Regions from separate parts of the Methylobacterium sp. XJLW genome, predicted to be linked through region 2. Evidence: riboswitches for the same ligand, from Rfam matches in the RefSeq annotation. Region 2 holds a riboswitch; each other region holds the start of a gene.

Region 1 (7,753 bases), 3.1 Mb from region 2:
GGGCAGGGCGGCCAGCCGCAGCCATCCCGCGGCCCGGTCTGCCAGGGCGGCGATGCCTGCGGGGTAGGGCACGGCCCGCCGCTGGGTGAAGCCGGCGACCTCCGGGCTTTCCTCCTTGAAGGAGATCGGAAAGCCCGAGAGCCGGCCGTCGAATTCCGGCAGCGCGATCTGCATGGCGAGATCGGACGCACCGAGGCCACGGGCCGACGCCTCCCAGGCCACGCGCGGTGACCCTACCGTGAAGGCCTGAATGACCGGGCAGCCGGCGCCGTCGAGGACGAAGTCGGTGCCGTCCTCACGCGCGGAGAACGCCGTGGCTGCGATGACGAGGTCGGGCCTGCGCGCCCGCACCGCATCGGCGACTGCCGCGGCGGCCTCGGGCTCCTTCAGGCTCGACACGACCAACGGCAGAGCCCCGATCCCGCGGGCGCGCAGGGCGGCTGAGAGTGCGACGAACGGCTCGGTGTCGCCGCCCAGCACGGCGGAGCGATAGATCAGCAGCAGGGCCAGCGGATGGGCGGGCGACGGCGCGCCGTCGAGCGGGATCGCCGTTTCAGCCGCGGCAATGGCTGTTTCGAGGGGAAGAGCGCCGCAACCCGGACACCAGGGAAAGCCGCGGGGCAGGGGCTGCGGAGGCTCGACCGCCCCCTCGGCGCCCAGCCGGATGGCCAGGGATCGCAGCATCCGCCGGAGATTGCCGGGACCACCGGCACGGAAATAGGCGTCGAGTTCCCCGGCGAGGGCGGGATCGGTGGAGAACGGCGCGAGACGGGGGTCCGGCCGGTCGTCGCCCGGCAGGACCGCGAGCACGACGCCGTGCGCCCGCGCGGTTTCGGCGCAGCGCTCGATCCCGTAGCGCCAGTAATCCAGTCCGCCCAGGCAACGGATCACCACGACCTTGGCGTGCGCCACGACGCGTTCGACGTAGAGATCGACCGACAGCGGATGCCGCAGTTTGGCGAGCTTCGCGAGCCGGAGACTCGGCAGACCGGGCTCTGCGGCGTGGGCCTGACCGACCGCCGCGAGGTCGCTGTCGGTGAACGAAAGCACAACCAGATCGCCGGGCTCTTGCCCGAGATCCACCGCCGCCTCACCCTCGTCGAGCGAGACGGTATCGATGCGCACGAGATGCATCGACGGCCCCTAAACCGCGGCCGCGCGCACCGGCGCGCCGCCGTCAGCCGCGCAGGCGCGCGCGGCGGCCGTCATCCCGCGAGGGCCGCAGCGACAGCGCGCTGGTCGAACCCCTTGAGGCCGATCACCACGAGGTTGCCGTCCCGGGCCTCCCCAGACTTCCACGGCCGGTCGAAATGGTGGGCCACGCGCCGGCCGACCCCCTGCACCACGAGGCGCATCGCCTTGCCCTCGACCTCGGCGAAACCCTTGATCCGCAGGACGCCCGGGATCTCGGCTGCCTTCTCGACCCGGGCCGCCAGATCGCCCGCCGTGATCGCGGGGCGGACGGGCAGCGCCACGGTCTCGAAGTCGTCGTGGTCGTGATCCTCGCCCTCGCCGTGATGCGACGGACGGGAATCGAGATCGTCCTCGGCGGCCGCCGCGAGACCGAGCAGCACCCGCGGGTCGATGACGCCGTTCTCGGTCTCCACCACCTTCACGGCCCGGGGCAGGTGGCCTTCCACCTCGGCACGCACCCGAGCGCGGGTCGGGGCATCGATGAGGTCGGCCTTGTTGAGGACCACGAGGTCGGCGCAGAGGAGTTGGTCCTCGAAGACCTCTTCCAGCGGATTGTCGTGATCGACCGATTGGTCCGCGGCCCGCTGGGCGGCCAGTGCCTCCGGATCGTCCGCGAAGACGCCGGCGGCGACGGCCGGGCCGTCGACCACTGCGACGACCCCGTCGACGGTGACCCGCGAGCGGATCGCCGGCCACTGGAACGCCTGAACCAACGGCTTCGGCAGCGCGAGGCCCGAGGTCTCGATCAGGATGTGCTCCGGCGGCTCGGCGCGGCCGAGGAGAGTCTCCAGCGCCGGAACGAAATCGTCCGCGACCGTGCAGCAGATGCAGCCATTCGGCAGCTCGACGATAGCCTCTTCGGTGCAGCCTTCGACCCCGCAGGCGGCGAGGAAGGACTTGTCGAAGCCGACGTCACCGAACTCGTTGACCAGGATGGCGAGGCGGCGCCCCCTGGCGTTCTCGACCACGTGGCGGACCAGCGTCGTCTTGCCGGCTCCGAGGAAGCCCGTGACGATGGTGCAGGGGATCTTGTTCACGATGGTCATTCCGCGGCCTCCAGGGTGCCGGCGGGGAGCGGGCGGGGTTCAGGGAACGGGGGGATGCGGGCGATCACGCCCTTGCGAAAGGCCTCCGGACGCTCGCGCCAGGGCACGATGCCGTCCGAGGTCGCCGCATAGGCCGCGAGTCCGGCGAGGATGGTCTCCGCCGAGGCGGCCGGATCCATGTCGCCGTAGACGTAGGTCCAGCGGTCGGCCGAGGCGACCGCCACGGTGCAGGGCCGCTTGCAGACCGACAGGCATTCCACCGCCTCGACCCGCAGGTCCGGCGTGCCGGCGCTCCCGGCCTGCAGCGCCTCCAGAAGGCGTGCTCCGGCGCGCGGTCCATCCGGATCGTCGTCCGGACGGCGGCAGGTCGTGCAGACGTACAGGACGGTCTCAGGCACGGGCCGTTCCCCGTTGCGTGTCGCGGGAAAACGCCTGCCACGCCCAGCCGAGCCCCAACCCGATCAGGATCCAGAAGACGAAGCTGATCGCCAGCGACCGGGCGGCGAACTGTGCGGCCAGCGCGGCCGGAAGCTCCGACGCGGCCTCCGGTGCCTGCGGGGCGCCGACGACGTGGGGGGTTATGATCAGGACGAGGCCACCCAGGATCGTAATCAGAGCACGGCGGATCGTGATCAGGTAGAGCCCCATTCCGGTCGCCGCCGCGGTCATCACCCACCAGGCCTGCCGCGCGGCCAGCGGTGCAGCGGCGCTGCCGGGCAGTTCCGGCGGCAGGCCGAGGCCCGGCGCGAGGGCGACGCTGGCGAAGCCCGCCACCGCGAAGGCGAGACCGACCTGTGGCGTCGGCTCGCGGCCGCAGGCGATCATCACCGCGCCGAGCAGCAGGGCGTAGCCGACGCCGCCGACGAGGGTCGCAAGACCGGTGAAGGCCATCCGCGGCAGGCCGGGGCCGGGCTGCCATTCCGGTGCCGCGTCGGGCGCGGCATGGTCATGCCCGGCATGGGCGAGCACGATCGGAAGGGCCTTCGCGGCCTGATGCGAGGGTTCCTGCTGCTCGTAGCGCTCGGCCGCGACGATCAGCGGCGAGGTCAGCGTGAGTTCGAGGCCCGTCACAACGGCAGCCGCGAAGAAGCCGGCGGCCAGGGCCGCCGACAGAAGCCGAATGATCATCCCTGCGCCGAGGGCGTCAGTGACAGGGGAAGTTCTGGGTATGGCGGAAGTCGTGCGCCGCGTTGTGGAACGCGATCGCCGGCGAGAAACCCGCCATGAACAGCAGGCCGAGGCCCAGCATGGCCGCGAGCGCGACGGCGACCGGACGCTCCGACGAGCGGGTACCGGCGGCGACGGGGGCGAGGGTCTGAGCGGTCATCGTCGAGTGTCTCCAGCCGCCCCACCGGCGGCATTGCGGGATCCTGTTGCGACGGCAGGTCTCCTGGCTCGCGGCTCGGCGCGCCCACCGCCTTCCCGGATCGCTCCGGTGGCGCTTGGCAGGCGCTCGCCGCTCACAGTTGCGGGGGCAGCCGCGGAATCGGGGCGAAACCCCTCACCGCATTCCCTTTTCACCCCGTTGCCAGGGCACCGTCACCGACACGTTGTAGACGCATGCCGGCGACGACACAACGGAGCGGCGCCAGATCCGTTCGGATTCCCGTGCGTCCCTTCGCGGGTGGCCGGGCTTGACGTCCGCGCCCCGATGCGGGCACCGCCGCACCGGATGCCCGGCCGGCCCGGCATGGGCGCCTCCGCTCAGTTCTCGGAGACCCGATGGCCCTCGCAGACGATCCGAGCCCGGTCCTCGTCGATCTCGCCACCGGCCGCGGCCCCCGGATCGTACAGGACGAAGGCACCGCCTGGCTCGAGATCGATCTGGACGGTCGCTTTCCGATCCGCGCGGTCGCGCTGCGACCCGTACAGGATACTGTCGCGCCCGAGGTCGGCGATGTGGCCGTCGAGGTCTCGCAGGACGGCGTCACGTGGTCCGCGCCCGACATCGTCGGCTGGATCGCCAAGCCGGGCGCCCTCGTGGCCGCCATCGGCGCCGACGAGCGGGCCTGGGCGCGTCTCGTGCGGATCGCGGTGCCGGATCCGGCGCTCGTCGCAGGCGTCGACATCCGCGCCGATGAAGCCGCCATCGACCTCATCGCCCTGCGGGCGCTGCTCGGGCTCGACATCACGCTCCTGAACGAGAAGCCCGGCGCTAACGTCTACGTCACCTACAATCTCGAATCCGCGCCTGGCCAGGCAAGCCGCAACCTCGTCGGCCTGTCGCTGTTCGAGAACGGCGCCTTCGGGAACTGCCTCGTGCAGTACATCATCGCGGTCTCGATCGCGAAGGCGCTCAACCTGAAATACATCAAGGTCCCGAAGGTCGACCGCAGCAAGGTGATCTTTCTGACCCAGAGGCTGACCTGCGACGGCATCACGTTCATTCCGCCGGACGAGCCGCTTCCGCCGGACGGTTACTTCCTGTCCGGGCTGTATTTCGATCCGACGCAGTTCGAGCGGGTGACGGCGCTGCAGGGCCCGATCGACTCGCGCGCGATCGTTCAGGATGTGATCCGGCCCCTGTTCAACGGCCTGCCGCGGACATTTGCGGCCAAGCCCGACGATCAGCTCCTGATCCATATCCGGTCGGGCGACATCTTCAGCACCTGGGTCGACCCGCACTATCCGCAGCCGCCCTTCGCCTTCTACCGGATGGTCATCGACCGGCTGCAGGCCGAGGGCCGCATTCGTTCCGTCAAGCTCGTCTTCGAGAACCGTCTCAACCCGGTCATTGCAGAAGTGGAGGCCTATGCGGCGCAGCGCGGCCTGCCCGTAGAGATCCAGAGCGAATCGCTGATCTCCGACGTCGCCGCTCTGGTGAACGGCCGCTACCTCGTCTTCGGGCTCGGAACCTTCGGGCCGGCGATCTGCCACCTCTCGGAGCGCGTCGAGCAGGTGTTCTACTTCGCGTCCAATTGGCCGCAGGGCTTCCAGTCGATTCCCACGATCGGGAAAGTGGTCGAGGTTCGCGATCGCGAAGGCCGGTACATGAAGGTCGGCGAGTGGCAGAATACCGACGCTCAGCGCCGGAGCATGGTGGAGTACCCGGCCGAAGCTCTCGCCTTCGACGATGTCTGATCGGTCGCGCCGGTCACGATCCGACCGGCGACGACCCCGCTGCCTGCATCCCGGCCGAACACGTCACGGTGCGGTCCTGAGACGTTCCGCGGGTGCGCCGGCCGAACGCGCCGAGCCGCCATCGCGGACCTTCAGAGCGTCCATGTACATCCGTTCGACATCCGCCTTGAAGGCGGCGCGGGAATCCGGACGCGTGTAGAACATGTGGCCGCCGGGATAGACTGCGAGGCTCAGGCGACCGGCACTGTAGGCCGGGACCTGCGCCAGCAGGAGCTTCGAGGCGAAATACGGGGTTACGAGATCGGTGAATCCGTGCGCCACGAGGACACGCAGGTGCCCGTCGAGGGCCAGGGTGCCCTGAAGGTTCGAGAGCACCTCCGGTGCCTGTCGTCCCGAGCCCCAGCTCCAGCCCCGATTGACCGCATTGTTCAGGAGCTCGTAGCGCATGTTGGCCACGGGCCATTTCAGCGTGCGCGCGTAGAGATCGAGCATCGCGCTGGTCAGCGGCGCCTGGAGCGCGGTGAGCTGCGGATCCTCGAAGCTCGATTGCGCGGCGGCCGGATTCGGGTCCCAGCCGGTGATGCCGGTATCGTAGGCGCTCGTCACGCGACCTTCGGCACGATCGATCTCCCGCTGGACGCTTCGGGTCGAGAGGCGCGCCGCCTGTGCGCGGACCAGGGCGGGATCGAGCCCGACCAGCGGGGCGACCTTCTCGGTCATCCGCGCAACCGCCGCGGAATCGCTCGGCCCCTTCAGGAGATCCGTTAGATAGGCACCGGATGCGTAAGCTTCGGCATCCCCCAGCAAGGCCGGCGTGGGTACCGTCCCGGCCCGCTCCAGCGCGCCGGCCGCCAGCGACGGCAACTTCAGCACGTAGCCCCAGGGATTGGCCCGCGGGGTCTCCAGCCACCCGAAGTCGAGCACCGGCGAGAGCAGCACCATGCCCGACAGGCCGACGCCGATCTCTTCCTGGAGCTTCTCCGTGATCAGCGGGCCGCGGAACCCGCCATAGCTCTCGCCGACGAAGAACTTCGGGCTCGCTAGACGATCGTTGTTGCGCAGGTAGCGGGCGATGGCTGCCGAGAGGGTCGCGGCGTCGGACTCGATCGACCAGTAGGCCTTGCCGTTGCCGTCCGCGGCCCGGCTGTAGCCGGTGCCGACGGGGTCGATGAAGACGAGATCGGTGAAGCCGAGCCACGTCCCGTCGTTGGGCGTGAGCGTGACCGGCTGCGACGGGCTGATGCTGTCGCCGCCGACGGGCAGCCGCCAGGGGCCGATCGCCCCGATGTTGAGGTAGGCCGACGCGGCGCCCGGGCCGCCATTGACCGCGAAGGTCACCGGGCGCTCCTGGCCGTCCTTGGACGCCACCGTGTAGGCCACGAAGGCGATCTCGGCCTGCAGCTTGCCGGCCTCGTCGACGAGCGGCAGGCTGCCGGCCGTGGCGGTGAAGTCGAGGACCCTGCCGTCAGGCAGCGTGACGCTCTGCTTCGTGACGGAATCCGGGGGCAGGCGTCGTCCGTCCGGCCCGCGCGGTGCCGGCTTGCTCTCCGCGGGCGGATGTCCGTGCGGCGCCTCCTCTGCCCAGCCGGCGGAGGGCAGGGCGATGAGCATGCCGAAGCCGAGCGCGGCGCGCGCGAGACGTCTGTTGAGGGCCACCATCACGCCTTCTTGTTCCAGCGTCCGGAATCGTCCTGCTGCCAGTAGGCGACCGTGTGGCCCGCCTCCTTGGCCTGCTTCCACTGCTCGCGCGCCCTCAGAAGGGCGTCCTGATCGGTCCCGTCGAACAGGATACAGATCCGCTCATACGCGCCGGCATCGGGCGGCAGGTCGGCGCCCTCGACGAGGAAGCGGATCGAGGCCGCGTTCGGGTTCACGTCCCGAAGTGTCAGCACCACCGGCTGGCTCGCCGCGTCGGGCTCGCGATCGGTCCCGTGCGGCAGGAAGCTCTCGTCGGAATAGGTCCAGAGGTGGTCGTCCAGCGCCTGCAGACGCTCCTCGCTGGCGGCCTGGATCGCGGCCTGCCAGCCGCGGTCCAGCGAGCGCTCGACGAGGCTCGGCAGCACCCGTTCCAGGGGCTGCCGCTGCATATGGTAGAAGAGGATCTCGGTCACGATGCCGAGGATATAGGGCTCCGGCCCGCCGCGCGAGCAGCGGCGCGCCGCCGCGGCTCAGACCAGCCGGCTCTGTTCGATCGCGGCGCCGACGAAGCCCTTGAACAGCGGGTGCGGCTCGAAGGGGCGCGACTTCAGCTCCGGGTGGAACTGCACGCCGATGAACCACGGGTGCCCGACATGCTCCACGGTCTCGGGGAGGAGGCCGTCGGGGGAGACGCCGGAGAAGCGCAGGCCCTTGGCCTCCAGCCGCTCGCGATAGGCCATGTTGACCTCGTAGCGGTGGCGGTGGCGCTCCGAGATCTGCTCGGACCCGTAGAT
Region 2 (7,753 bases):
GCAGGTCCCCGTCGATCCGCAGCCGGGTCTCGCGATAGGACGGGGCGGGCGAGACCATCTCCATGCCTGCAGTCGCGAGCCGTGGCGCGACGAGGCACAGCGCGATCCAGATCGCGAGGGAGATCGTCAAGGCTCCTCGCGCCGTGCGGGCCAGCAGCGAGGCGATCATCGCGATGAGCAGGAAGACGGCACCGTAGAGGGCCTGCACCGCGACCCAGACGAGGAGGCGCGGCCAAGCCTGCCAACCCGCGGTGCCGAGGCTCGCAATGGCCACGCCGCCGAGCGTGAGGAGGGGCAGGCAGACCAGGACCGCAAGGACGAGGTTCAGGGCGGCGAAGCGGGCGGCAAAGAGTGGGCCGGGCGGCGCGCCGTTGCCGAGGGCGAGGCGCAGGGTACCGCGCTCGCGATCCGCCGCGAAGGCGGCAAAGCCGAGGAGAAGCGCCACCAGGGGAACAACGAGGCCGACGACATCGGAGACATCGGAGAGGCCGGCCCGGTCGAAGGGGCCGGCATCCTGCACGGCGCGGTAGACCGCATCGTTGAACAGGTGCGCCTCGATCCGCACCATCCGGCCCGTATAGGGCTCGGTGCCGGGATCGAGGATTGAGAGGGGCGACGAGGGGCGAAACACCCACAGGCCGTAATGATCGGCGGAATGCGGGTTCTTGGCATCCTGCCCGAGCCAGCGGGCCCGCTCTGCGGCCGTGACCCGCGCGACCTCGGCACCGTAATCGCGGGCGGATTGCCAGGCGCCGAGGCCCGTGACCATCAGGAGCAGGACGAGCAGGCCGCCGATCCAGCGGACGCGCGCGTCCCGCCACAGCAGCGCCAACTCCGCGCGGACGCGCCTCACGTGACCGCCCCCGACAGGCGCGCGATGTAGAGGCGTTCCAGATCGGTGTGCGCGTAGCGCCTCGGATCGATCTCCTCGGCGACGCGCCCGCCCGCCAGCACGCCGACCCGGTCGGCCATCTCGCGCACGCGGTAGAGGTCGTGGGTCGCCATCAGCACCGCCGTGCCGCGCTCCGCCGCCGCCCGCACCGTCCCGGAGAAGGCCGCCGCCGCCGATGGGTCGAGGCCGGATGTCGGCTCGTCGAGCAGCAGCAGCCGGGTCTTTCGCGCGAGCGCGATGGCGATGCCGACCTTCTGGCGCATCCCCTTCGAATAGCCGGAGGCGGGCCGCGACCAGGCCTCGGGCGCCAGGCCGGCCGCCGCGAGATGCGTCTCGGCCTCCGCCCGATCGATCGCGAGACCGGCGAGGGTCGCGAAGTAACGGAGATTCTCCAATCCCGATTGCCCCGGATAAAGGGCCACCTGCTCCGGGATGTAGGCGGTGCGCGCCCGGGCAGCGATGGGATCCGTCCCTGCATCGATCCCGCAGACCCGGACCTCCCCCGCATCGGCCTTCAGGAAGCCGAGGATGAGGTTGATCGTGGTGGTCTTTCCGGCACCGTTGGGACCGAGCAGGGCATAGACCTCACCCGCGCGCAGGGTGAGGTCGAGACCGCTGAGGGCGGTCCTGCCTCCGAACTGCTTGACGACGCGGCCGAGCGCCAACACCGGCTCAACCGCCATCAGAACCGCACCGTCACGGAGCCCGTGATGCGACGGGGCGAGCCCGGATAGACGCGGAATACGTTCAGTGAACTCTCATAGTAATCGGTGTCGAATATATTCTCGATGTTGAGCGCCACGCGGGCGTTGCCGAATTTGTAATAGGCCAGCGCATCGACCGCGATGAAGCCCGGCAGGGTGAAGCCGGACCCCGCCGCGTCGCCCGCCCGCTCGCCCACGCCGCGCACGCCGCCGCCGATCCCGAAGCCGCGCCACGCGCCTGCTGGCTCGTAGACCGCGAGCAGGCTGCCGGAGTGGCGGGGCACGTTGACCAGGGGGGCGCCGACCGGAAGCACGTTGTCCTTGGTAACGCGGGCATCGGCATAGACGTAGCCGGCCAGGAGCTTCAGTTCCGGCGTGATCTGTCCTTGAGCCGTCAGCTCAAAGCCCTGGCTGCGCACGGCGCCGGCCGCGAGGGAGAAGCCGGTATTCGCCGGGTCGGGCGTGAGCACGTTCTCCCGCTCCACGCGGAAGGCGGCGGCGGTGAGGAGCAAATTGCCGCCGAATAATTCGGACTTGGCGCCGACCTCGTAGCCGAGGCCGGTCTCGGGCGGCAGCGCCGTGCCGCGCGTGACGGCGGCGGCGTCGGTGCCGATATTCGGCCGGAAGCTCGTGCCGACATTGGTGTAGAAGGCGAGTTCCGGGATCGGCCGGTAGACCAGGCCCGCCCGGGGCGAGGCCGCGACCCGCGACTGGTCCACTTGGCTGCGCACCACGCGCTCGCGGAAGCTCTGCTCGAAGATGTCGAGCCGAAGGCCGATCAGCGCCCGCCATTCCGGGCTCAGGACGATCTCGTCCTGCGCATAGAGGCCGGTATTGGTGATGCGCTCGATATTGTTGCGTGGGATGGTGATCGGCGGCAGCGCCTGTCCGTAGACCGGCGAATAGATGTCGAGGGCGAAGGGGCTCGTGCGGAAGTTCGAGCGCAGATAGACCGTCCGGCTGTCGGTGCTCTCCCGGTCCATGCCGAGGAGGAGCGTGTGGCCGATGCCGCCCGTATCGAACCGCCCGATCAGGTCGGCCTGACCGACCGCCACGTCCCAGCGATAGTCGCGCACGTTGCGGTCGCGAAAGACGGTGCGGTTGTTGGCGGCGATTCCGCGGATCTCCGCCGATTCCCCTTCCAGATCGCCGGTGTTGAAGTAAGCGGCGAGCCGCATCTGCCAGTTCTCATCGAAGCGATGATCGACGCGGACCTGCAGCGAATTGTTGTTCTGGTAGGTGCTCTGACCGGGCTCGCCGAGGAACCGCGAGAGCGGCAGGAAGCCGAGCTGGCGATTGAGCGCGATCACGCCCCGGTCGAAGACGATGCGGTTCTTCACGAACTCGGTCTCGACCGTAACGCGTGTGTCCGGCGTGACCTGCCAACTCACCACTGGAGCCACGAGCAGCCGGTCGCTGTCCACGAAGTCGCGGAAGCTGCCGGCCCCCTGTGCGGCGAGATTGAAGCGATAGAGGACCGTCCCGTCCGCGTTCAGGGCACCGCCGGCATCGATGGTACCGCGGGTCAGACCGAACGAATCGACCTGATTGCCGAACTCGACGAACCGTTCGGCGGTGGGTTGCTTGGTGATGAGGTTGACGAGCCCGCCGGGATCGCTGCGTCCGAACAGGGCCGCCCCCGGTCCCTTGAGCACCTCGATGCGTTCGATGTTCTGCGCGTCGGGCGGAGGCGGGGTCCCGCGATTGAGGGGGAAACCGTTCTTGTAGATCTCCGAGGTCGTCACACCACGGATGGCGTAACTGAAGATCGAAAGCCCCCCGAAATTGTTCTGCTGGGCGACGCCGGGCAGATAGTTGAACGCCCGGTCTACGCGGGTGGCGGCGAGGTCGGTGATCGTCTCCCGCGGCGCCACGGAGACGGCCACCGGCACGTCGATCTGCGGAGTGGCTGTGCGCGTGGCGCTGACGGCCGTGCCCGCTCCGTATCCCGGCGTCGGGCCGATCAGGCCGATGGTGCCGCGCCCGGAGGCCGTCGTGCGGCCGGCACCCTCCCCGACCTGCTCGACCGAGAGTTCCTCCAACGTCACGCTCTCCTGCGCCCGCACGTCCTCGATCGGAAGCCCGGCCGAGAGGACAGCGGCGAGCGCCAGCCGCCGACCGCGATGCGGAGTCCGCGGACGACGCGCTGATGGCGCTGAAAACCGCGCAGGCTCGCCGAGAGACGGACGTTCGGAGGTCGCCACCACACACTCGCTGTTGCCGGGTGGAGGCCACGGGGATACGGGCAGCGTCGCCCACGAGACGGCGACACCGCGCGCTCCGCCGGGGCACCCCGCCCGAGGGACGTCATCGTGCCGAAGGCAGGTCTCCTGGCTCACGGGTCAAAGCGCCCGCCGGACCTTCCCAGTGCAAGCACCAGTGGTCATCGGTGGCAGGCGCTCGCCGCTCACAGTTGCGGGGGCAGCTTCGGATTCGCTCCGAAAAGCGCACCGAATTCCCGTCTTAGCTCCGGGCCGGGACCCGAAGAACCTTGGCTGGACGATATTCGCCACCGGCGCGCATCCGGTCAACGGGCCTGACAAACTTTGTAACAGTGTTACGTTACGTGTGGCGCTATGGACACAGTCCGATCCCCGATGGAATGCACCGCTCTCACGTTGCGGTGATGGACCGGATTGGGCTCGGACGACGCGGGTCCGAATGAGATCGGCGGGCCGATGGCGGCTGGATATGCGCTATGCTGAACCGAACGGACGAGCGGTCATCGACGCCTTGTTTCATGCGCCGCTGGGCGCCGAGCGTCTCAGCTGAATGGAAATCCGATGGAACGCTCTTGGCATCGTGTTGCTGATTGCCGAACGCGCGGCCCGAGCTCATGACCCGGCATACGGTCCTTCGGTGACCCGCTCCATCTCAGGGCCGGCCTTGCCGTCCAGCCTTGGATCGCGGCATGCCTCATCGCCGTAGTCGCGGTGGCCCCGTGCCAAAACTTCTCCTTCGGCGCGAACCCGATACCCTGACCGGCTGGCTTTGCACCGGGCAGATGCTCTCGATCGGTTCGGTTCTAAGCCAGCCGGTCAAGTCAGTCGTGCATTTGCGGTCGCTCGATCGCCCCTACATCTTCCGCTCGCGATGGATACGCTTCTTCTTCGGAAGTGCCTTGTGACGGCCGATGGTGACCCTGGCTTCCGACACCGTCGGTCCGGCCAGCGCCTTGCCCAGTGCGGGACCAGCGGCCGTCGCGTCCGCGAACGTCGCGAAGGTCAACAGGGGTAAGGCGGCCAGCGCCGCGCGAAGAGCCCGGATCGTGTGCATAAGCGTTCACTCCTCTGTCTGTGGGCGCCGGGCCGTTTCCGGGGCCGGCCGGATGCGACGAGCGGTCTTCGGTGTGAAGGTGCTCCCCCGGAATCGAGCCGGTCCGACTGCGAAGTGCCGCGCCGATCATGCGCGTGAACCGGTGTGAAGAGGCTTGGGCAGAGACCCATTTAGTCTGACAAGATATCGTCGATCTGCGACGCGCAAGACTGATAAATGGAATACATGCTGCATCTATACCGAATAAACATAAATCATAAATCAATATATGCACCTTGATCTTTATCAAGTTCAGCAAGCTCTGTCATGCGCGACGGGGCGTTCCGGCTGCGTCAGACGCCTTCGAGCAGTCGGTCGAGGTCGAAAGACGGACGCCGGCCCAGATCCGGCCCATGATCGGTCAGGAACGTCGCGGCGCTCCGGCGTCCCTCGTCCCGAAGCATCGTCAGGAATGCCCATTCCGCATTGAGCTTCGAGGACGAGCCCAGCTCGGCGACAACGTCGCTGGCGATGCGGTGCATGCGCATGGCCGCCCATCGGGCGCACTCGGAATTGTCCGTGGGCGCGACCTGCCGCAGCAAGGCCATCATCCGCAGTTCCTTGAGCAGGACCGCGTTGAAGGAGATCTCGTTGAGCCGGTTGAGGATCTCCCGGGCCGAGGTCGGCGCTTGTCTGCGCTCGACCGGATTGACCTGCACGATGATCGTATCGCGCGACTCGCATTCGCGGACCAGGGGGGTGATCGTCGGGTTTCCGGAATAGCCTCCATCCCAGTAAGAGGCACCGTCGATCCGCACCGCCTGGAACAGGGTCGGCAGGCATGCCGAGGCGAGGAGCACGTCGGCAGTGACCTCGGCGTTGCGGAACACCCGGCCCCGGCCCGTATGAACATCCGTCGCGGTGACGAAGAGCTTGATCCGGCTCCGTGCGATACGCTCGAAATCCAGCCGCGAGTCCAGGATCTGTCTGAGCGGGTTGAAGTCGTGCGGATTGAGGTCATACGGGGAGAAGACCCGCGCCATCAGGTCCGCGGCCAGATACAGAGGCGCGGAATCGAGCGTTCAGCGGCCCAGTATCACGTCGAGCGGGCTGCGCTGCAGCGGGCTGAACCGGGCCGCGCGCGAGACGGCGTCCCAGAAGGTCTGGAGTGCCGCGCGCGCACCGGTGGCCCCGTCCCGCTCGTAGCCCTCGATGAGGACGGCCGCGTTCATGGCACCGGCCGACGTCCCGGAAATGCCGTCGATGCTCAGCCAGGGCTCCTCGAGCAGGCGATCGAGGACCCCCCATGTGAAGGCGCCGTGCGCGCCGCCGCCCTGCAGGGCCAGATCGATCAGGATCGGATCCCGCCCCCGCCTGCCCGCCGTGATCGCCTCATCCGACATGGGACCGATACCCTCATCCCGTGAGCACCTCTTCCGTCGTCCTGCCGCCATCCCGGACCGCGATCGGCTGCGGAGCAAGAGCGGCTTTCGCCGGCTACTCGGCGACCACCTCTCCGGAATCGGCCCGGTACGGGTCGGACTGCACGCGATTGGCGGCACCGCGCACCTTGGTGCCGGGCAAGATCTCGAATCGCGGGTCGAACGTCACCATCGTGGCGGCCAGCCGGCTCAGGATGCCGGCGTCGCCCTCGACCTGCGCGGTCCCGTCGGCGATCTGCGCCTCCAGGGTCTTGGCGCCGATCATCGTCTGCTCGAGATCCGACCGGTTGATGGTCAGGGTGAGATCGGGCTTCTCGGCCTGGAACCCCGCGATGTTGGTCAGCGTCGCGTTTTCCAATTCGACGATGAACCGCTCGCCGTTGTCCGGCGTGATCAGGTTGATGGTGAAGCGCATCCCCTCCGCCTTGCGGCTGTCCATGCGGATGCCGAGAAAGTTCAGGAAGAGCTCGGTCGGCATCGCCCGCACCACGTCGGGGCTGCTCGAACTGGCCGTCGCGCCTTCCGGAATGCCGGAGCGCAGCTCGTAGGCGCCAGCCAGGAAGCAGTTGCGCAGGCCGGGATTCTCCTGCTGGTAGCCGATCTGCTCGAAGATGTCGGCGAGGAGGTCCTTGGCGGCCTGGTTCTGCGGCTCGGCCTGGACGAGCTTGTTCACGATCTCCTGGGCCAGCAGATACTGGCCCGCGTCGTGCAGCCGCTTTCCCCGGGCGAGGATCGTCTCCGCACCGCCCATCATGTCGACGTAGAGGGGGGCGCTCTCCGACGGGGCGAGCGGAATCAGCGTCGCCGGGTTGCAATCCCAGAATCCGAGATAGCGCTGGATCACGCCCCGGCTGTTGTGCTCCGGCGACCCGTGATAGCCGCGACAATGCCACGTCTGCTGTAGGCTCTGCGGCAGCGCGTAGACCTTGTGGATCTCGTTGATCGTCACGCCCTGGTTGGCGAGGTGGAGCACCTGATTGTTCATGTGGGCGTAGAGGTCGCGCTGCGCCCGCAGAACCGCCTGGATCCGCGCATTGCCCCAGCGGGGCCAGTGGTGGGAGGCGAACATTACCTCGGCCTCCCGGCCGAACCGGTACAGCGCCGCGTTGATGTATTTCGACCAGTTGAGCGGATCGCGCACCGGGGCGCCGCGCAGGGTGTAGATGTTGTGCAGGGACGCGATGACGTTCTCCGCCATCCAGAGCGCCTTCCGGTCCGGGATGTAGGTGTTCATCTCCCGCGGCGCTTCCGTGTTCGGCGTATTCTGGAAGACCATCGGGATGCCGTCGACCTCGAAGGTCTCGATCAGCTTCTCCACGTAGCGCGTCGGGGCGATCAGGCCTGTGGTGCCGGCCGAGACGCGCTGTCCCAGGCCCTGCCCGACATAGCCGTGCGGCGCCGCCGGCAGGAGCAGCCCGTACTGGTAGAACAGCCGCCGGTTCATGGCGTTGCCGGCGTAG
Region 3 (7,753 bases), 2.2 Mb from region 2:
GAAAGTCCCCCGAGCGGGCCGTCGGCCGAGGACCGAGCCCGGCCTGTGGCGGGGGCGCGCTCGCGCCGGGGCTCGGCAACGGCTAAGGTAGCGCTCCCGCCGGCCCTCGCGTGCCGGTGCCGAGCCCGCCGGACCCTCGCGCGATGTTGTCGAAACCCGCCCTGAAACTCCTCGCCGTGTCCGGCCTCGTGGCCCTGGCGGTCTCCGCCTGCGGGCGGCGTGGTGCCCTGGAACCGCCGCAGACGGCGGCCCCGGCCGCCGCGCCGGCGAGCGTGGGCGCGGCGACCGGGCGGCGGACGCTGCCGGTCTCCGTCGGCCTCGGCGGGGGCGCCCCGGAGCCGGATGCGGCCTCGGTGCGCGCCGGCGACGAACTCTCCGTGGCGGCAGTGCCGCCGGGCGGCACCGATGCGCCGGTGGAGACCAGCCGCGGCGCGCGGCGGGGCTACCGCGTGCCGAAGGAGCCTTTCATTCTGGATCCGCTGCTGTAGAGGGCTGAGGCCGGCACGGCGCCACGCCGCCGGCAGGCCGTCGTGGTGCTCCGCGCCCGGTGACCCGGTCGGATCCGGTCGTCGGCGTGCGCCCGCGTCGACCTGCGGCGGGGTGTTTCACGGGAAACAGGCCGCGCTCCGGCGCGCAGACGAGACACGGCCGAGATGCACCATTTCCACTATCGCGACGGCCGCCTGCACGCCGAGGCGGTCGACCTGACCGGCCTCGCCGCGGAGGTCGGGACGCCGTTCTACTGCTACAGCACCGCCACCCTCGAGCGGCATTACCGCGTCTTCGCGGAGGCCTTCGCGGCCGACGACGCGCTGGTCTGCTTCGCCATGAAGGCGAATTCGAACCAGGCCGTCCTGCGCACCCTCGCTTCCCAGGGCGCCGGGATGGACATCGTCTCGGGGGGCGAGCTGCAGCGGGCGCTGGCGGCTGGGGTGGATCCCGGCAAGATCGTGTTCTCCGGCGTCGGCAAGACCCGCGCCGAGATGGAGGCCGCGCTCAAGGCCGGCATCTTCTGCTTCAATGTCGAGAGCGAGCCGGAACTCGCGGTCCTGTCCGACGTGGCCGTGGGCCTCGGCCTCAAGGCCCCGGTCTCGATCCGGGTGAACCCCGACGTGGATGCCGGCACGCACGCCAAGATCTCCACCGGCAAGTACGAGAACAAGTTCGGCATCCCGATCACCCGGGCGCCGGCGGTCTACGCCACTGCCGCCGCCCTGCCGGGGATCGCGGTGCACGGCGTCGACATGCATATCGGCAGCCAGATCACCGATCTGGCGCCCTTCGCCGACGCGGCCCGGCTGCTGGCGGACCTCGCCCGGACGCTCATGGCGGCCGGCCATCCCCTGCGCCACATCGATTTCGGCGGCGGTCTCGGGATCCCCTATCGCGATGACAACGCGCCGCCGCCGGATCCGGCCGCCCTGGCGGCGACCCTGCGGCCGCATTTCGCCCCGCTCGGCCTGCGGCCGGTCTTCGAGATCGGCCGGATGATCGTCGGCAATGCCGGGATCCTGGTGATGCGGGTGCTCTACGTGAAGCACAGCGAGGGGCGCACCTTCGTGATCGTCGACGCGGCGATGAACGACCTGATCCGCCCGACCCTGTACGAGGCCTATCACGCCCTGCGGCCGGTCCTCGAGCCAAGTTCCGGGACGCCGCGCCTCGTCGCCGACGTGGTGGGCCCGGTCTGCGAGAGCGGCGACTATCTCGCTCTCAACCGCGACATGCCGGCGGTGGCGGCGGGCGACCTGATCGCCGTGATGAGCGCCGGCGCCTACGGGGCGGTGCAGTCCTGCACCTACAACACGCGGCCCCTGGTGCCGGAGGTTCTGGTGCGGGGGGACCGGGCGGCCGTGGTGCGACCGCGCCTCGACGTCGACGCGCTGATCGCCCTCGACCGGGTGCCGGACTGGCTGGCGTGAGCGGCGCGCCCGCATCCCCGTCGGTCGCGGCGGCCGACCGGCGGCTGCCGCTGTCGGTCTTCATCATCGCCCACAACGAGGTGGACCGGATCGGCGCGACGATCCGGGCGGTGCGGGGCCTGACCGACGATCTCGTGGTGGTCGATTCGGGCTCCACCGACGGCACGCAGGCGCTGGCGGCCGCGCTCGGCGCGCGGGTGATTCACAATCCCTGGCCGGGCTACGGCCCGCAGAAGCGGTTCGCCGAGGAGCAGTGCCGGCATGTCTGGCTCCTGAACCTCGACGCCGACGAGGTAGTGCCGGAGGATCTCGTCCAGGAGATCCGGGCCCTCTGGGCCGCGGGCGAGCCGCGCCGGCCGGCGTGGCGGATCGGCATCGCGGAGATCTTTCCCGGCGAGGGCCGCCCGCACCCGCTCGCCTACACCCTGACGCCGGTCCGGCTCTACAGGAAGGACCGGGGCCGTTACGCCGCCTCGCCGGTGCACGACCGGGTGGCGCTGGAACCCGGCGTCACGCCGGGGCGGCTCAGGGGCGTGATCCATCATTTCTCGGTGCGCTCGCTCGGCGACCAGCTCGACAAGCTGAATCGCTACTCCGACCAGCAGGCGGAGGACTTGGAGACGCGGGGCGTGGTGATCCCGACCTGGCGGGTGTTCGTGGAACTGCCGGGCAACTTCCTGAAGGCCTATCTCGGGCGCCGCCACTTCGTGCGCGGCACCTACGGCTTCCTGACGGCGATGAACTACGCGATCTCGCGGCATCTGCGCGTCGCGAAGCATGTCGAGCGCCGCCGCGTGGCCGCCGCCCGCCAGGATCGGGTTGACCCGCCGGATCCGACCTTCTAGAGCCAGAGCGCCGGAGACGTGGCCGAGCGGCTGAAGGCACTCGTTTGCTAAATGAGCATACCCAGAAATGGGTATCGAGGGTTCGAATCCCTCCGTCTCCGCCATTTAGCCCTAAGATGTTATAAAAGCAGCGCTTTTCTCGCTTCGTCCGGCCAGCTTTGGTGACACAGCGTCATCGTAGCCGTACGGGATGAGGCCAAAGGTGCGGCGCGCCGACGACCTGCAATGCCGTCGTGGGCGCTGGTCCGTGCGACTCAGGGTGCCATCCCATCTCGTCTCCACGGTCGGACAGACCCACCTCGTCCGGGGTCTCGACGCGAGCACCGAGGCTGTTGCGCGGCAGCGACGGTGGATCGCGCTGGCGCTGCTCTGGGACTGGATCGGTGCGCAGACCGTTTCGGACGGTTGGCAGCCCGCCCGGGCGGCTGCCCTGACCGGTTCAGGACGGTCCCGCGACGATACCGGGCGAGAGTGCCCCGACCCAACGCCTCATTCTCTCCCCAAAAGACGACCCGAAAGGATGGCCGCGATCATGCTCATCCAGGGGGGGCATCGCGCCAGACCACAATGCTCACGACGCTGGAGCGCTGGTTGATGGAGATCGATGGGGTCCAGACCAAGCAATCTCGGATGCAGCATGCCCTTGCCGTCCGGGAGTTCGCACAAACTCAGCCGTTAAACTATGCCGTCCGCGGCGTGGATCGACGCACCGCGGGTGAGTTCGTCAGCGACGTGCTCCTGCGGAGTCGGGCGTCTCAGGCCACGGTCCATCGACAGATCGCGGCGCTCTCTTCGATGTGGCAGCGGCTCATCAAGCGTGGCTTTGTCGCCGACAATCCGTGGCAGGGGCAGGGTAGCTTCTCGAATAGATCGAGGCAGGAGCCATCGAAGCGCGCCGACACCGCTGATGAGCTTGTCACGCTCCTCACGGCTGATCCTGTGGCGATCATGGGCCTGCGCGGTAGGGGACGGTGCTGTTCGACCTCATGCGGGTCGGCTTACTGACCGGCTGCCGCATCAGCGAGCTTTGTCAGCTTCGCACCGCCGACATGCGCACAGAGGGGCGAGCGTTCCGCATCTCTCACGGAAAACGGAGCATGCCCGGCGCGTCGTACCAGTTCATGGATCAGCTAGGCCGATCTTGCAGCAGCGCGTTGCACGCTCGTCAGACGGCTGGGTATGCTCGGGTCTCACGCCCGCGGGGCCGGACGGGAAGCGAAGCTGGATCGTGGTGAAGCGATTTGCCACCTTTTGCCAGAAGGTGCTTGGGCCCAGCAAACAGGTCGATGTCCATAGCTTCAGACGATGCTTCGCAACCTATCTCCAACGGGCCTCTAAGCACACCACAACAGTAAACAGCAGCGTTATCGCCGAGCTTATGGGTCACGCCAAGCCGCGCTCGGCCTTGCCGTATACGCGTCAGGACTCGGACCGGAGCAACTCCGAGCCGCCATCGAGGCTTTAGATCGGGCGATCGAACCACAGGTGATCAAGCCTCTTATAGCCAAACCGTGTCGCTTCGCGTCCGGTCAAGTTCGGCAATGGGTGTGACGCGGTAATTGGCTCGATGCGCGGAAGCGACCGTTCGATAACGGCGAGGTTACGGACCCCATTGTCACAGCGAGGCCACACACGGTCGCCGATCTTCCTCATGGCTTGACGTGGCCTGACAAGGCGACGGATGGTGACAGCGACGGTTCCCTTCGGGGATCAAAAGGGAACGCGGTAAAGGGCTTGCCCTGAAGCCGCGGCTGCCCCCGCAACTGTAAGCGGCGAGCCCAGCACCACCGCGTCACTGGATGTGCCTCATCCGGGAAGACGGTGCGAGGGCGGTGACCCGCGAGCCAGGAGACCTGCCGTCAGTCGTGGTCACACGCGAAACGCGTCGGGCGGGGTGTCCTGACGGGTGTCGAAGCGCCGGGCTGACGCTGGGCGTGGAGACCTCATTCGCGGTGACGTGCCACTCCCGTCGCCCGAGGCTCCCGTGTCCCGTCGTCCCACCATCCGAATGCTCTCGACCTGGTCGGGCGTCGGCCTCGCCGCCCTGGCCTCGGCGGCCGCAGCTCAGGACCGCTCCACGCCGAGTGCGGCGACCACCGAGACGACGCTGGAGGAGATCTCGGTCACCGCCGACACAGCCGTAGCCGCATCGCCGCGCGTCGGTCCGGCCGCGAGCGCGGGCTACGTCGGGGGTACGACCGGGATCGGTGGGATCAGCACCCCCGTGGCTTCCGCCAGTTCGGGTGTCATCACGGGCGCACAGCTTAACAGCCGTCCGGTGACGCGCCCCGGCGAAGTGTTGGAGTCGGTGCCGGGCCTGATCGTCACGCAGCACTCCGGCGAGGGCAAGGCCAATCAGTTCTTCTTGCGCGGGTTCAACCTCGACCACGGCACCGACATAGCCCTGTTCCTCGACGGCATGCCGCTCAACATGCGAACCCATGCCCACGGTCAAGGCTACGCCGACATCAACTTCCTGATCCCGGAACTCGTCGGCGCGGTGGAGTTCCACAAGGGTCCGTACTTCGTCCGCGACGGTGACTTCGCCTCTGCGGGCTCCGTGCGGATCGACTATCTCGACACGACCGCGAAAAACGTCGCCCTGACCTCCATCGGCAGCTTCGGCTACAAGCGCGCGCTCTCGATCACCACCGTACCACTCGGTGAGGGCAACCTCCTCCTCGCGGGGGAAGCCCAGGTCTACGACGGCCCGTGGGTGGTCCCGGACGCCCTGCGCAAGATCAACGGCGTGGCCCGCTACAGCCAGGGTACGCCGCTCGACGGCTTCTCGGTCACCGGCATGGCCTACGCGGCGCGCTGGACCGCCACCAACCAGATCCCAGAGCGCGCTGTGGCGGAGGGGCTGATCAGCCGCTACGGCACGATCAACCCGACCGATGGCGGCGACACCTCGCGCTTCTCGCTCTCGGGCAAGTTCAGCGCAACGGACGACACGGGCGTGACGCGGGCCTCGGCCTACGTCATCCGATCCCAATTGAACCTGTTCAACGACTTCACTTACTTCCTCAACGATCCGGTGAACGGCGACCAGTTCCACCAGCTCGATCAGCGCATCATCGGCGGCGGCGAGGCCCTGCACATCTTCCAGGGCGACCTGTTCGGGAGGCCGATGGAAAACGAGATCGGCGTGCAGACCCGCACCGACTCGATCCGCGTCGGCCTGTTCAACACAACGAACCGGCAGTATCGCTCGGGCGTGCTCGACGACCGGGTGCTGGAGACAAGTGGAGCCTTCTACTTCGACAACCGCGTGCGCTGGACCGACTGGCTGCGCACCAGCGTCGGTTTCCGCGCGGACGGATACTACGCCAGCGTCGTCTCGGACACGCCGGCCAATTCGGGCAAGGCGCGCGATGGCATCGTCAACCCAAAGCTCGGCCTGACGCTCGGGCCGTGGTTCGACACCGAACTCTTCGTGAACTACGGCGGCGGCTTCCACTCGAACGATGTGCGCGGCGTGACCGCCACGGTGGATCCGACCTCCTCGCTGTTCAACACGACCCGCTCGCCCTTCCTCGTGCCCTCCACGGGCTACGAGATCGGCCTGCGCAACCGGTCCATTGCCGGACTGGAGACGAGCCTCGCCCTGTTCCGGCTCGATTTCGCCTCAGAGAACCTGTTCCAGGGCGATACCGGCACCACGGAGCCGAGCCGCCCGACCCGCCGCTTCGGCGTGGAATGGACCAATCGGTATGCGGTGACGCCCTGGCTCGCGCTGGAGGGCGACCTGACGATCACGAACGCTCGCTTCTCGGACTACGACCCGGTGGGCAACCGGGTTCCTGAAGCGCCGACGACCATCGCGTCGGCGGGCGTGACCTTCGGCGAGCCGCTAGGCTGGTTCGGATCACTCCGCTTCCGCTACTTCGGCCCCCGGCCGCTGATTGAGGACAACGCGATCCGCTCGCGGGCGACCGCGCTGTTCAACGGCCGGGTGGGCTACAATTTCGACAACGGCATCAGCGTCTCGCTGGACGTACTGAACTTGACGAACAGCAAGTCTGACCAGATCACCTACGCGTATGTTTCACGGTTGCCCGGCGAGCCCGCCGAGGGGCTGATCGACCGCGTGTTTCACCCGGTCGAGCCTACGGCGGTACGTCTAACCATCGCTGGAAAATTCTGAAGGACCGGTCCGGTCCACACGGGCTCGTATAAGCCCACCGAGTGCCCCGGAAGCGGGGACGAGGCTTTTGAGCGCTCGCGGGGGCGGGTGCGCCAAGCCGGAAGCCCTGGCAGCTCCGGCGGACCTGCCGTCGCGGGCCTCGATGCAGTGAGGCCGCCGGGAGGCTGCAATGGGCCCTATCTGAACAGCGGCAACTCTGCGCCGAGCACGCAAAGGCCGACCAGAAACAGGGAGCCACCCGCAGCTTCAAGAATGACGCGCAGACGGTCGCTGATGAGAGACGCCGCGGCAGAGGCCGTTCCAGCCACGAAGCAAGCCAGACTGATCAACGTCACCGCAGCGCCTCCACATCGGCATGGGACGCCTACGCTACGGCGTGAGGGAGCAGGAAGTTTCGGCGAGGGTTCGCCGAGCCGGCGACGACGCGGTCGAGCTTAGGGGCAGCGTTTCGCGCCCCCCTTGGCATCCATGCCCGCCCTTGTCGCTGAGGGGCGAACGGTAGGCGGACGTGGACGGCCAGCCTGAAGCCGGCGGCGGCGGCCTAATGTCTGATTGGAGACATTTCAATCCAAACTTGCTCTTCCCGGTGAACGCCGCTCGCACATCCCGTGCAGGCGGTGGGAGGGATCTCGGAGGCCTCAGGAAATCCAGCCGAGCACCGCCACCAGATGGTCGGCCTGGGCTCGGGTCAGGCCAGAGGCGACGGCGGATCCATTCCGGCAGACCGCAAAGGTCCCGTCAGCGGACGCACGAATTTTGATGGAGGCCATGGAGCTAAACCCGCGATCATGTCGCGGCCGATGTCGACGGCTCCGTACGAGCCGCGTGAGATGTGACCC
Region 4 (7,753 bases), 910 kb from region 2:
GTAGAGCATCACCAGTCCGGAGCCGATCCACAGGGCGAAGAACAGCCCCGCGGCGATCCCGGCCCAGCGGTGGAACAGCAGCAGCCAGCGCCGTCCCGCCTTGCCGAGCCGCCGCGGCAGGCTCACCACGTCACCGTGTAGGCGACCTCGACCGAGCGCGGCCGCCCGAGCAGCCAGTTGGTCCCGACCCCGTTCACGGCATTGCCGCTGATCGCGTAGACCTTGTCGAACAGGTTGTAGACCCGCACGGACAGGCGCGACTCCGCCGTGACCTGATGGTCGAGGACCACGTTGACGAGGTTGTAGGCCGGGCGCCGCGCCGTATTGCCGAAGTCGCTGTAGACCTGCCCCACGTTCTGAAGCCCGACCCGCGCGGTCCAGTCGCGGTAGACGTCCCAGGTCAGCCAGAGGTTGGCCACCCGCTCCGGCACGTCGATGGGCTGGTTGCCGGCATACGACACGGTGGCGCCGTTCACCGTCTGGTCGAACCGGTCGTACTGCGCGTGCAGCAGCGCGAGGTTGCCGTCCAGCCGCCAGCCCGGAGCAAAGCGCCAGCCCAAGGCCAGCTCGAATCCCTGCGAGGACTGGCTCCCCACCTGCGTGGACAGCGTCGGCTGGCCGGGGATTGCCGAGATCAGGTTGTCCTTGACGATCCGGTAGCCCGCGATGGTCCATTCCACGGCACCGTCGAAGGCAAGACCCTTGGCGCCGATCTCGACTTGATCGCCTGTGGCGAGCTTGAAGCCCGCCAGCGACTGGTTCAGCGTGATCAGGCTGTTCACCGGGTCGGTGGCGAAGCTGTACTGGGCGTAGAGCGCGCTGTCCGGCGTCGGGTTGTAGACGAGGCCGAACCGGTAGCCCAGCGCCCGGTAGGTCTTCTCGAACCGCGATCCCGTCTGCAGGTCCTCCCGATTCAGCGTTGGCACGTCGAGGCGCACGCCGGTGAGGAACGAGAGCTTGTCCGACAGGATCAGACGGTCCTCCGCGAAGACCGAGGCTTGGCTCGTCTGCGTGGCGTAGGCCGGACGGGCTCGCCCGTTCTGCGGGAAGAGGCCCGGATCGTAGCCGACGAGCGGCACGCTGGTGGTCTGGTCGAAGTAGAAGTTATTGGTGTGCCGGAAGTCGATGTGGTTCACGTCGAACCCGGCCACGAACTGGTTGGGCAAGCCGAACAGGCTGCCCCGGAACGTCGCGTCGAGCCGGTCACCGACCTGCTCCTGGCTGTGGTAGATTTCCAGATAGTCGCCCCGGTCCACCAGCCCGGTGCCGCGGTTGTAGGAATATTGCTCGACGTCGAGCCAGTGGCGCCGGCTTGTGAGCCGGTAGGCGGTGTTGCGGATCGTGATGTCGGCCGAGGGCGACCATTCGGTCTTGAGCTGGGTCCAGTTGTCGGCCCAGGTGATCTTCGCGTCCCGGACGTTGTAGTTGTTGAACCGGATGAGGTCCGGGATCCGTCCCTCGACGAGCGGCGTGCCCCAGTAGCGGGCGGGCTCCTGGTAGCCGAGATCGTGGCTCAGGGTGAACGCCAGATCGGCGCTCGGTCGGAACAGCAGGGCGGCCGAGACCGCGAGGTTGCGGAAATCGCCCTCCGGCCGGATCCAGCCGTCGGCGCGATTGCCGCTGACGTTGAGGCGATACGCGAAGGTGTCGCCGAACTCCGCTTGACCGATTCCACCGCCCGAATCGAACGCAAGGCGCGCAACGCCATCCGTGCCGACAACGGCGCGGGCGACGTTGATCGGCACGAAGACCGGCTTCTTCGGCACCACGTTGATCACGCCGCCGATGGCGCCGTCGCCGTACAGCACCGAAGACGGGCCGCGGAGCACCTCGATCCGCTCGACGTTCCACGTGTCGAACGGGAAGGTCACCGTGTTGGCGCCGACGTAGAAGCGCGTGCCGTCGTAGAGCTGCTGGATCGAGTTCGGGCCGGCGAAGCCCCGGGACGTGAAGGCGCCGTTGCCGTTGCCGGGTGCCGCGATCGTGGTGATGCCGGTGGCGTCCTGGGTCACGGCCTCGGCGATCGTGTCCTGACCGCGCAGCCGCGCGGTCTCACCCGACACGATGTCGAGGCTCGCCGGCGTCTCCAGCGGCGTCAGACCGAGGCGGCTCGCGGTCCGGTCGGGGGTGCGCAGATTGAGGCCGGTCGGCGCAGCGCGGTTCGGGTCTCCGCCCGCGCCGGCCACGGAGAGTTCATCCAGGGTGACGGCCTCCTGGGCGGCGCTCGGACTGGCGAGGAGCGCGAGGAGAACGCCGCAGAGGGGAGCCGGCCCGCCGGAGCGGGCGCGATGGATCGAGAGAAGCATGGGGGAAGCGGTCCGTGCACGGCGCGCGCCGGCCCCTTCGTCCTATAAGCATTGTAATAACATTACAATGCTTTGACCGCCTGGAAACCTGAGCCTGAGCGGGTGCGCGGAGGCCTCCCGGAACAGGGATCGCAGGTCGCGAAACGGTGGAGACGGACATGGGAACGGCGTCGCGGGCGCGCTTGCTGTGGCACGTCACCGCGAACGAGGCCTCGGCGGCCGCCTCCCCTCGGGATTGACGGCGCCTCGACACCCGCCAGGACACCCCGCCCGGCGCGTTTCGCGTGTGACCACGGCTGACGGCAGGTCTCCTGGCTCGCGGGTCGCCGCCCTCGCACCGTCTTCCCGGGGTGACCCAGTGACGTGGTGGTGAAGGGCTCGCCGCTTACAGTTGCGGGGGCAGCCGCGGCTTCGGGGCGGACCCCTCATCGCGTTCCCTTTTGATCCCCGAGGGGAACCGTCGAGGAACAGCTTGGCCGTCGTGCGTCCGGGCGTCAACCGCACGTCCGGGAGTTGTCGTGGATCGACGCGGCGGCCCGCCGGTTCGTTGCGGCGCCGTCGGGAACGATTTAGCCGGTTCGGCATGACGGTCTGGCGTCCCCCTGCGGAGATCCGCGTGAAGGCCTTGGGGCTCCCCCGGCGCGGCGATAGCCTGCTGGTGGCGGAGATCCATGCGGATGACGGACGGCTGACAGGTGTCCGGCCCCTCGGTGGCAGCGTTGCGTTCGGTGAGAGGGCCGAGGACGCGCTGATCCGGGAGTTCGAAGAGGAGCTCGGCGTCACCGTCACGGTGCTCGGCGGCCCGCGCGTCGTGGAGAACATCTTCCTGCACGAGGGGCAGGTCGGGCACGAGGTGCTGTTCCTGTTCCCGGTCGCCCTGCCGCCCGGCCGGTTCGACGGACAGGAGCGCTTCGTCTTCCACGAGGATTGCGGCACCGCCTGCGTGGCGCGGTGGTGCGATCTCGACGGGCTCGACGTCCCGGGCGGGCCGGAACTCTTCCCGGCCGGGCTGAAGGCCTTGCTCCGCGCGGCGTGGGACGCGGAGCCCTGACGGGCGCGATCGCGCTGCCGCCTTTGCCGCTGCGCGCGGGCGATGCTACAGCCGTGCAATCCCATCGGTCCGGACGTCCGCGACGCCGCGGCCCATGCGCCCGGACGCTCCGTCCGAAGCGGAGACGGGTGCCGGCGGAAGCATGACGACACGACCTCCCAAAAGCGGCGGGCCGAAGGGGCGCAAGCCTCAGGCCGGCAAGTTCGATGCGGGCAAGTTCAAGCCCGGCAAGTTCCAGGCCGACGGCCGTGCCCGTACGGGCCCGCGCACCAGCGCCCGCGACGCTGCAGAGCGCGCGGCCCGCAATCGCGGCGACGATGCGGGTGCGCGCGATCCCTGGGGTGCGCAGGGCGCCGCAGCCGCAGCCCCGGCCCGGCCCGCGAAGCCGCGGCGCGACGCCGCCGCGCCGCGCGGTCCGCTGGCGGCGAAGCCCGGCAGCCGGCCCGTTTCCAAGCGCTCGGAGGCCCCTGCGCCTGCCCCGGCCCCTTCCCCCGCGCCGACACCCGGTCCGACCCGCCGCGAGCAGCGCGCGGCCGCCTCCGCGACCCTCGCCTCCGGGGTGCAGACCCTGATGGTCGAGCCGGACGAGGCCGGCATGCGGATCGACCGCTTCCTCACCGCGCGTTTTCCGCTCCTGCCCTTCACCCGCGTGCAGACCATCGTCCGCAAGGGCGAACTGCGCGTCGACGGCAAGCGCGCCAAGCCGAACGACCGGCTGGAGCCGGGCATGAGCGTGCGCGTGCCGCCGCTGCGCCTCGACCAGCCCTCCGAGCGCCCGCGCAACGCCGCCCGCGAGCAGGACGATGCCGAATTCATCCGGTCGCTCATCCTCTACGAGGATGCCGACATGATGATCCTCAACAAGCCCTTCGGCCTCGCGGTCCAGGGTGGTTCGGGGACGGTCCGGCACGTGGACGGCCTGCTCGCCGCCCTCACCGGCCCGGATGGCCAGAAGCCGCGCCTCGTCCACCGGCTCGACAAGGATACGGCCGGCTGCCTGATCGTCGCCAAGACCCGGCTCGCCGCCGCGACGCTCGCCAAGAGCTTCCGCTCCCGGGCCGCGCGGAAGATCTACTGGGCGCTGACCGCGGGCGTGCCGCGGGTCCGGCAGGGGCGTGTCTCGACCTACCTCGCCAAGGAGGAGCCCACCGACGCCGACGCGCGGATGCGCGTCGCCAAGCACGGCGACGAGGGGGCGAGCCACGCGCTGACCTACTACGCGATGGTCGATCAGGCCGCCCAGAAGCTGTCCTGGCTGTCGTTCAAGCCGGTGACCGGACGGACGCACCAGCTGCGCGCCCACGCGGCCCATATCGGCCACCCGATCGTCGGCGACCCGAAATACTTCTCCGTGGAGAATTGGGAGCTGCCGGGGGGCATCCAGAACCGCCTGCACCTGCTCGCCCGCCGGATCGTCATCCCGCATCCGCGCACCGGCAAGCCCGTGGACGTGAGCGCGCCGCTACCGCCCCACATGGCGCAGAGCTGGAACCTGCTGGGCTTCGACGCCACCCGCTACGACCCGATCGTCGAGGCCCCGGAAGCCTGAGCGGGCAGCCAGGGCACGGCCGGGTCCGTCAGGGCGTCCGGGACTTCCGGCCGCCGCCCTGCGGCGCGACCCGCCGATCGCCGTCGGGGCCGCGCCCGGTATGCCGTCGCGACGGTCCCGCGTCTGGTCGAGTCCGCGCCGGACCTCCTGGGCTGCGGCCACGACCCGGGTCGGGCAGGAGAACCGCTTCGCCGTGCCCGTCGCCCTTCGGCCGAATGCGCGTCCCGAGGGCGGTATCCTCGACCCGGCCCGGATGCATCGGCGGGACGATCGCCCGTCCGGTCGAGGCTCCTGCAAGCTTCGCTGGTGGATAGGGGTGATGGCTCCGGAGGTCCGTCGCGCCTGCGCCGCCGTGCCGGCACGCAAGGGGCAACGAAGATGGGCGCCTGCGCTCGGTTCAAACGATCGCCCAGGTGCCACTGCGGCGACGCGACGCGCCGGATGGCGGGATCCCCGCTCAGAGAAGCGCGTGAGGCCGTCTCGGTCTCCGGTGAGAGGTCGGTTTCGCGCATCAAAGCGGGCAGCCGCAGGAGCCTGATCGCCGGATCCCCCTTCCATCCCCAAATCATTGTCGCGGGAGATGTGCGCTGCGGTATCCCCGGTGAAAGTGGACCGTCATCGGGGCGGGCCGTGCCGCGCATGCCTTGGCAATCGGCCGTGCCGCCTCATATGCTGCCCGCGTCCCGCCGATCCGCTGCGGGGCCAGTTTCCGGCGGTTCGAGACCCTGACATATGAAGCTCGCGATGCTGGCCTGCCTCGCCGCCCTGTGCCTCACCGGGCCGATCGCGCACGCCGCACCAGGCGAGGCAGCCAAGGCGGCGCCGACCGCGAACGGCGCCCATCCGGCCGAGGCGGCGTCGCCGCATCCGCCCGCCGCTCCCGCCGCGAATGCGGCGCCCACGCAGGCCGCGCAGCGCCCGGCCCCGAACTCCCGCGCGGAGCGCCGCCGGCGTTCCTATGCGGCCTGCAATCGCGCCTCGCACCAGCGCGGCCTGCGCGGCGGCAAGCGCCGGCGTTTCCTGATCCGCTGCCGGCTCGGCTACGAGCGGACCCGGGTTCCCGGCGGTCAGCCCGCCGCGGCCGCGCCGGCACAGCCGGGCCGGAAGCCGTGACCGAGTCCGACATCCGCCCATCCGCGCCGTCGGGGCCGCCTTTGGCGCGTCGTCGGCGATGAGGCTCGTCGTCTTCGACGTCGACGGCACCCTCGTCGACAGCCAGCACCTGATCGTGGCGGCCCAGGAGGTGGCCTTCGCGGAGAATGGCCTGCCGGCCCCGGGGCGGCGCGAGGCGTTGTCCGTGGTGGGCCTGTCACTGCCGCAGGCCTTCCGGCGTCTGGTCGGCGAGGACGGCCCCGTTGCGGAACTCTCGGAGAGCTACAAGCAGGCCTACAACCGCCTGCGGCTCGATCCGGCCCATGAGGAACCGCTGTTCCCCGGGATGGCCGACCTGCTGACCCGGCTCCATGACCGTGGGGATGTGCTGATCGGCCTCGCGACGGGGAAGTCGCGGCGCGGCGTCGACCGGCTTATCGCGCATCACGGCTGGGCGGAGTGGTTCGCCACGACCCAGAGCGCCGACGACGCGCCGTCCAAGCCGGACCCGACCATGCTGCGGCAGGCGATCAGCGAGGCCGGTTGCGCGCCGGAGGCGACCGTGATGGTGGGCGACACGACCTTCGACATCGCCATGGGCGTGGCGGCCGGTGCCACGGCCATTGGGGTCGCCTGGGGGTATCATCCGCCGGACGCGCTCTACGGGGCCGGGGCCGTGACGGTCGTCCCGACGGCCGCTGCGCTGGAGGTGCTGCTTCTCGAGGGCCTCGCGACGGGCGGCTGATGGCGAAAGGCTCGCGCGCCGGGCCGGAAACGCCTATCTCGCGTCCATGAGCGATCAGACGACAGACTGGCTCGGCGAACCGGGCGACGGCGCGCGGCCCGACCCGATCCGTGCGGCCCGGGGCCATTCCAAGCCCGCCCTGCCCCGGCGGTTCTACACGGAGGCCGGCTTCTCCGAAGAGGCCGACGGATTCCGGCTGACCCTGGACGGACGTCCGGCCAACACGCCGGCCCGCAACCCGCTGCGGCTCCCGAGCCGCGCCCTGGCCGAGCGGGTCGCGGCGGAATGGGCGGCCCAGGACACTGCGATCGACCCGGCACAGATGCCGCTGACGCGGCTCGCCAACACGGCGATCGACGGCGTCACGCCCCGCTTGGCTGCAGTGGCGGCCGATCTCTGCGCCTATGCCGGCACCGATCTCGTGGCCTATCGCGCTGGTGACCCGGAGCGCCTCGTGGCGGCGCAGGCGGCGGCCTGGGACCCGATCCTCGCCTGGGCGCGGGACGAGTTCGGTGCGCGGGTGATCCTGAGCGAGGGCGTCATGCATGTCGAGCAGCCCGCCGACACGATCCAGACCCTCTCCACGGCGGTGAATGCGGTGACGGATCCGTTCCGGTTGGCCGGACTGCACACCCTGACCACCCTGACCGGCTCCCTTCTGATCGCGCTGGCGGTGCTGCGTGGCCGCCTGGCCCCGGCGGAAGCCTGGGACGCCGCTCACGTCGACGAGACCTACCAGGCTGCCGTCTGGGGGCGCGACGCGGAGGCGGAAGCACGCCTCGCGGCGCGCCGGATCGAGTTCGAGGCGGCGGCCGCGTTCGTCGGCGTCGAAGGCTGAGCCGAGACCCGAAGTGCGATCCGTCGCGCAGATGCAATTGGGCAACAATCCGGCATTCGCGGCGCCCGGTCGGCTTCAGCGGCTGACAAGCCGCGAACACTGTTTTACGGTCGGCGCACATTGTGTTCGAGTCGACAATGCGTTCCGATCAGCCTGTCCGATGCAGATTTGA

The links. Region 2 has a riboswitch for cobalamin ahead of A3862_RS01010 (TonB-dependent siderophore receptor). Riboswitches for the same ligand answer to the same signal wherever they lie in the genome.
Region 1: another riboswitch for cobalamin. It lies ahead of A3862_RS16700 (CbtB domain-containing protein); the one in region 2 lies ahead of A3862_RS01010 (TonB-dependent siderophore receptor).
Region 3: another riboswitch for cobalamin. It lies ahead of A3862_RS11210 (TonB-dependent receptor); the one in region 2 lies ahead of A3862_RS01010 (TonB-dependent siderophore receptor).
Region 4: another riboswitch for cobalamin. It lies ahead of A3862_RS26785 (TonB-dependent receptor); the one in region 2 lies ahead of A3862_RS01010 (TonB-dependent siderophore receptor).

Annotation. Positions count from the first base shown of each region.
Region 1 is NZ_CP016429.1:3,587,578-3,595,330, forward strand. Features, by position in the region: gene cobN (cobaltochelatase subunit CobN) at 1-1,134, opposite strand, end outside; gene cobW (cobalamin biosynthesis protein CobW) at 1,206-2,240, opposite strand; gene A3862_RS16690 (DUF1636 domain-containing protein) at 2,237-2,638, opposite strand; gene A3862_RS16695 (CbtA family protein) at 2,631-3,368, opposite strand; gene A3862_RS16700 (CbtB domain-containing protein) at 3,385-3,567, opposite strand; cobalamin riboswitch at 3,604-3,796, opposite strand; gene A3862_RS16705 (discoidin domain-containing protein) at 3,963-5,321, shown strand; gene A3862_RS16710 (S10 family peptidase) at 5,385-6,980, opposite strand; gene A3862_RS16715 (DNA polymerase III subunit chi) at 6,980-7,432, opposite strand; gene A3862_RS16720 (CTP synthase) at 7,490-7,753, opposite strand, start outside.
Region 2 is NZ_CP016429.1:226,869-234,621, forward strand. Features, by position in the region: gene A3862_RS01000 (DUF3526 domain-containing protein) at 1-853, opposite strand, end outside; gene A3862_RS01005 (ABC transporter ATP-binding protein) at 850-1,575, opposite strand; gene A3862_RS01010 (TonB-dependent siderophore receptor) at 1,575-3,662, opposite strand; cobalamin riboswitch at 3,899-4,105, opposite strand; gene A3862_RS01020 (hypothetical protein) at 4,672-4,872, opposite strand; partial or broken gene A3862_RS01025 (patatin-like phospholipase family protein) at 5,205-6,254, opposite strand; gene A3862_RS01030 (alkyl/aryl-sulfatase) at 6,349-7,753, opposite strand, start outside.
Region 3 is NZ_CP016429.1:2,435,863-2,443,615, reverse strand. Features, by position in the region: gene lptM (LPS translocon maturation chaperone LptM) at 144-488, shown strand; gene lysA (diaminopimelate decarboxylase) at 654-1,922, shown strand; gene A3862_RS11230 (glycosyltransferase family 2 protein) at 1,919-2,767, shown strand; tRNA gene A3862_RS11225 (tRNA-Ser) at 2,780-2,871, shown strand; gene A3862_RS11220 (hypothetical protein) at 3,335-3,772, shown strand; cobalamin riboswitch at 4,445-4,642, shown strand; gene A3862_RS11210 (TonB-dependent receptor) at 4,776-6,914, shown strand.
Region 4 is NZ_CP016429.1:5,816,991-5,824,743, forward strand. Features, by position in the region: gene A3862_RS26780 (PepSY domain-containing protein) at 1-129, opposite strand, end outside; gene A3862_RS26785 (TonB-dependent receptor) at 123-2,306, opposite strand; cobalamin riboswitch at 2,591-2,783, opposite strand; gene A3862_RS26790 (NUDIX hydrolase) at 2,923-3,357, shown strand; gene A3862_RS26795 (RluA family pseudouridine synthase) at 3,500-4,906, shown strand; gene A3862_RS26800 (hypothetical protein) at 5,639-6,019, shown strand; gene A3862_RS26805 (HAD-IA family hydrolase) at 6,078-6,743, shown strand; gene A3862_RS26810 (ATP12 family chaperone protein) at 6,790-7,581, shown strand.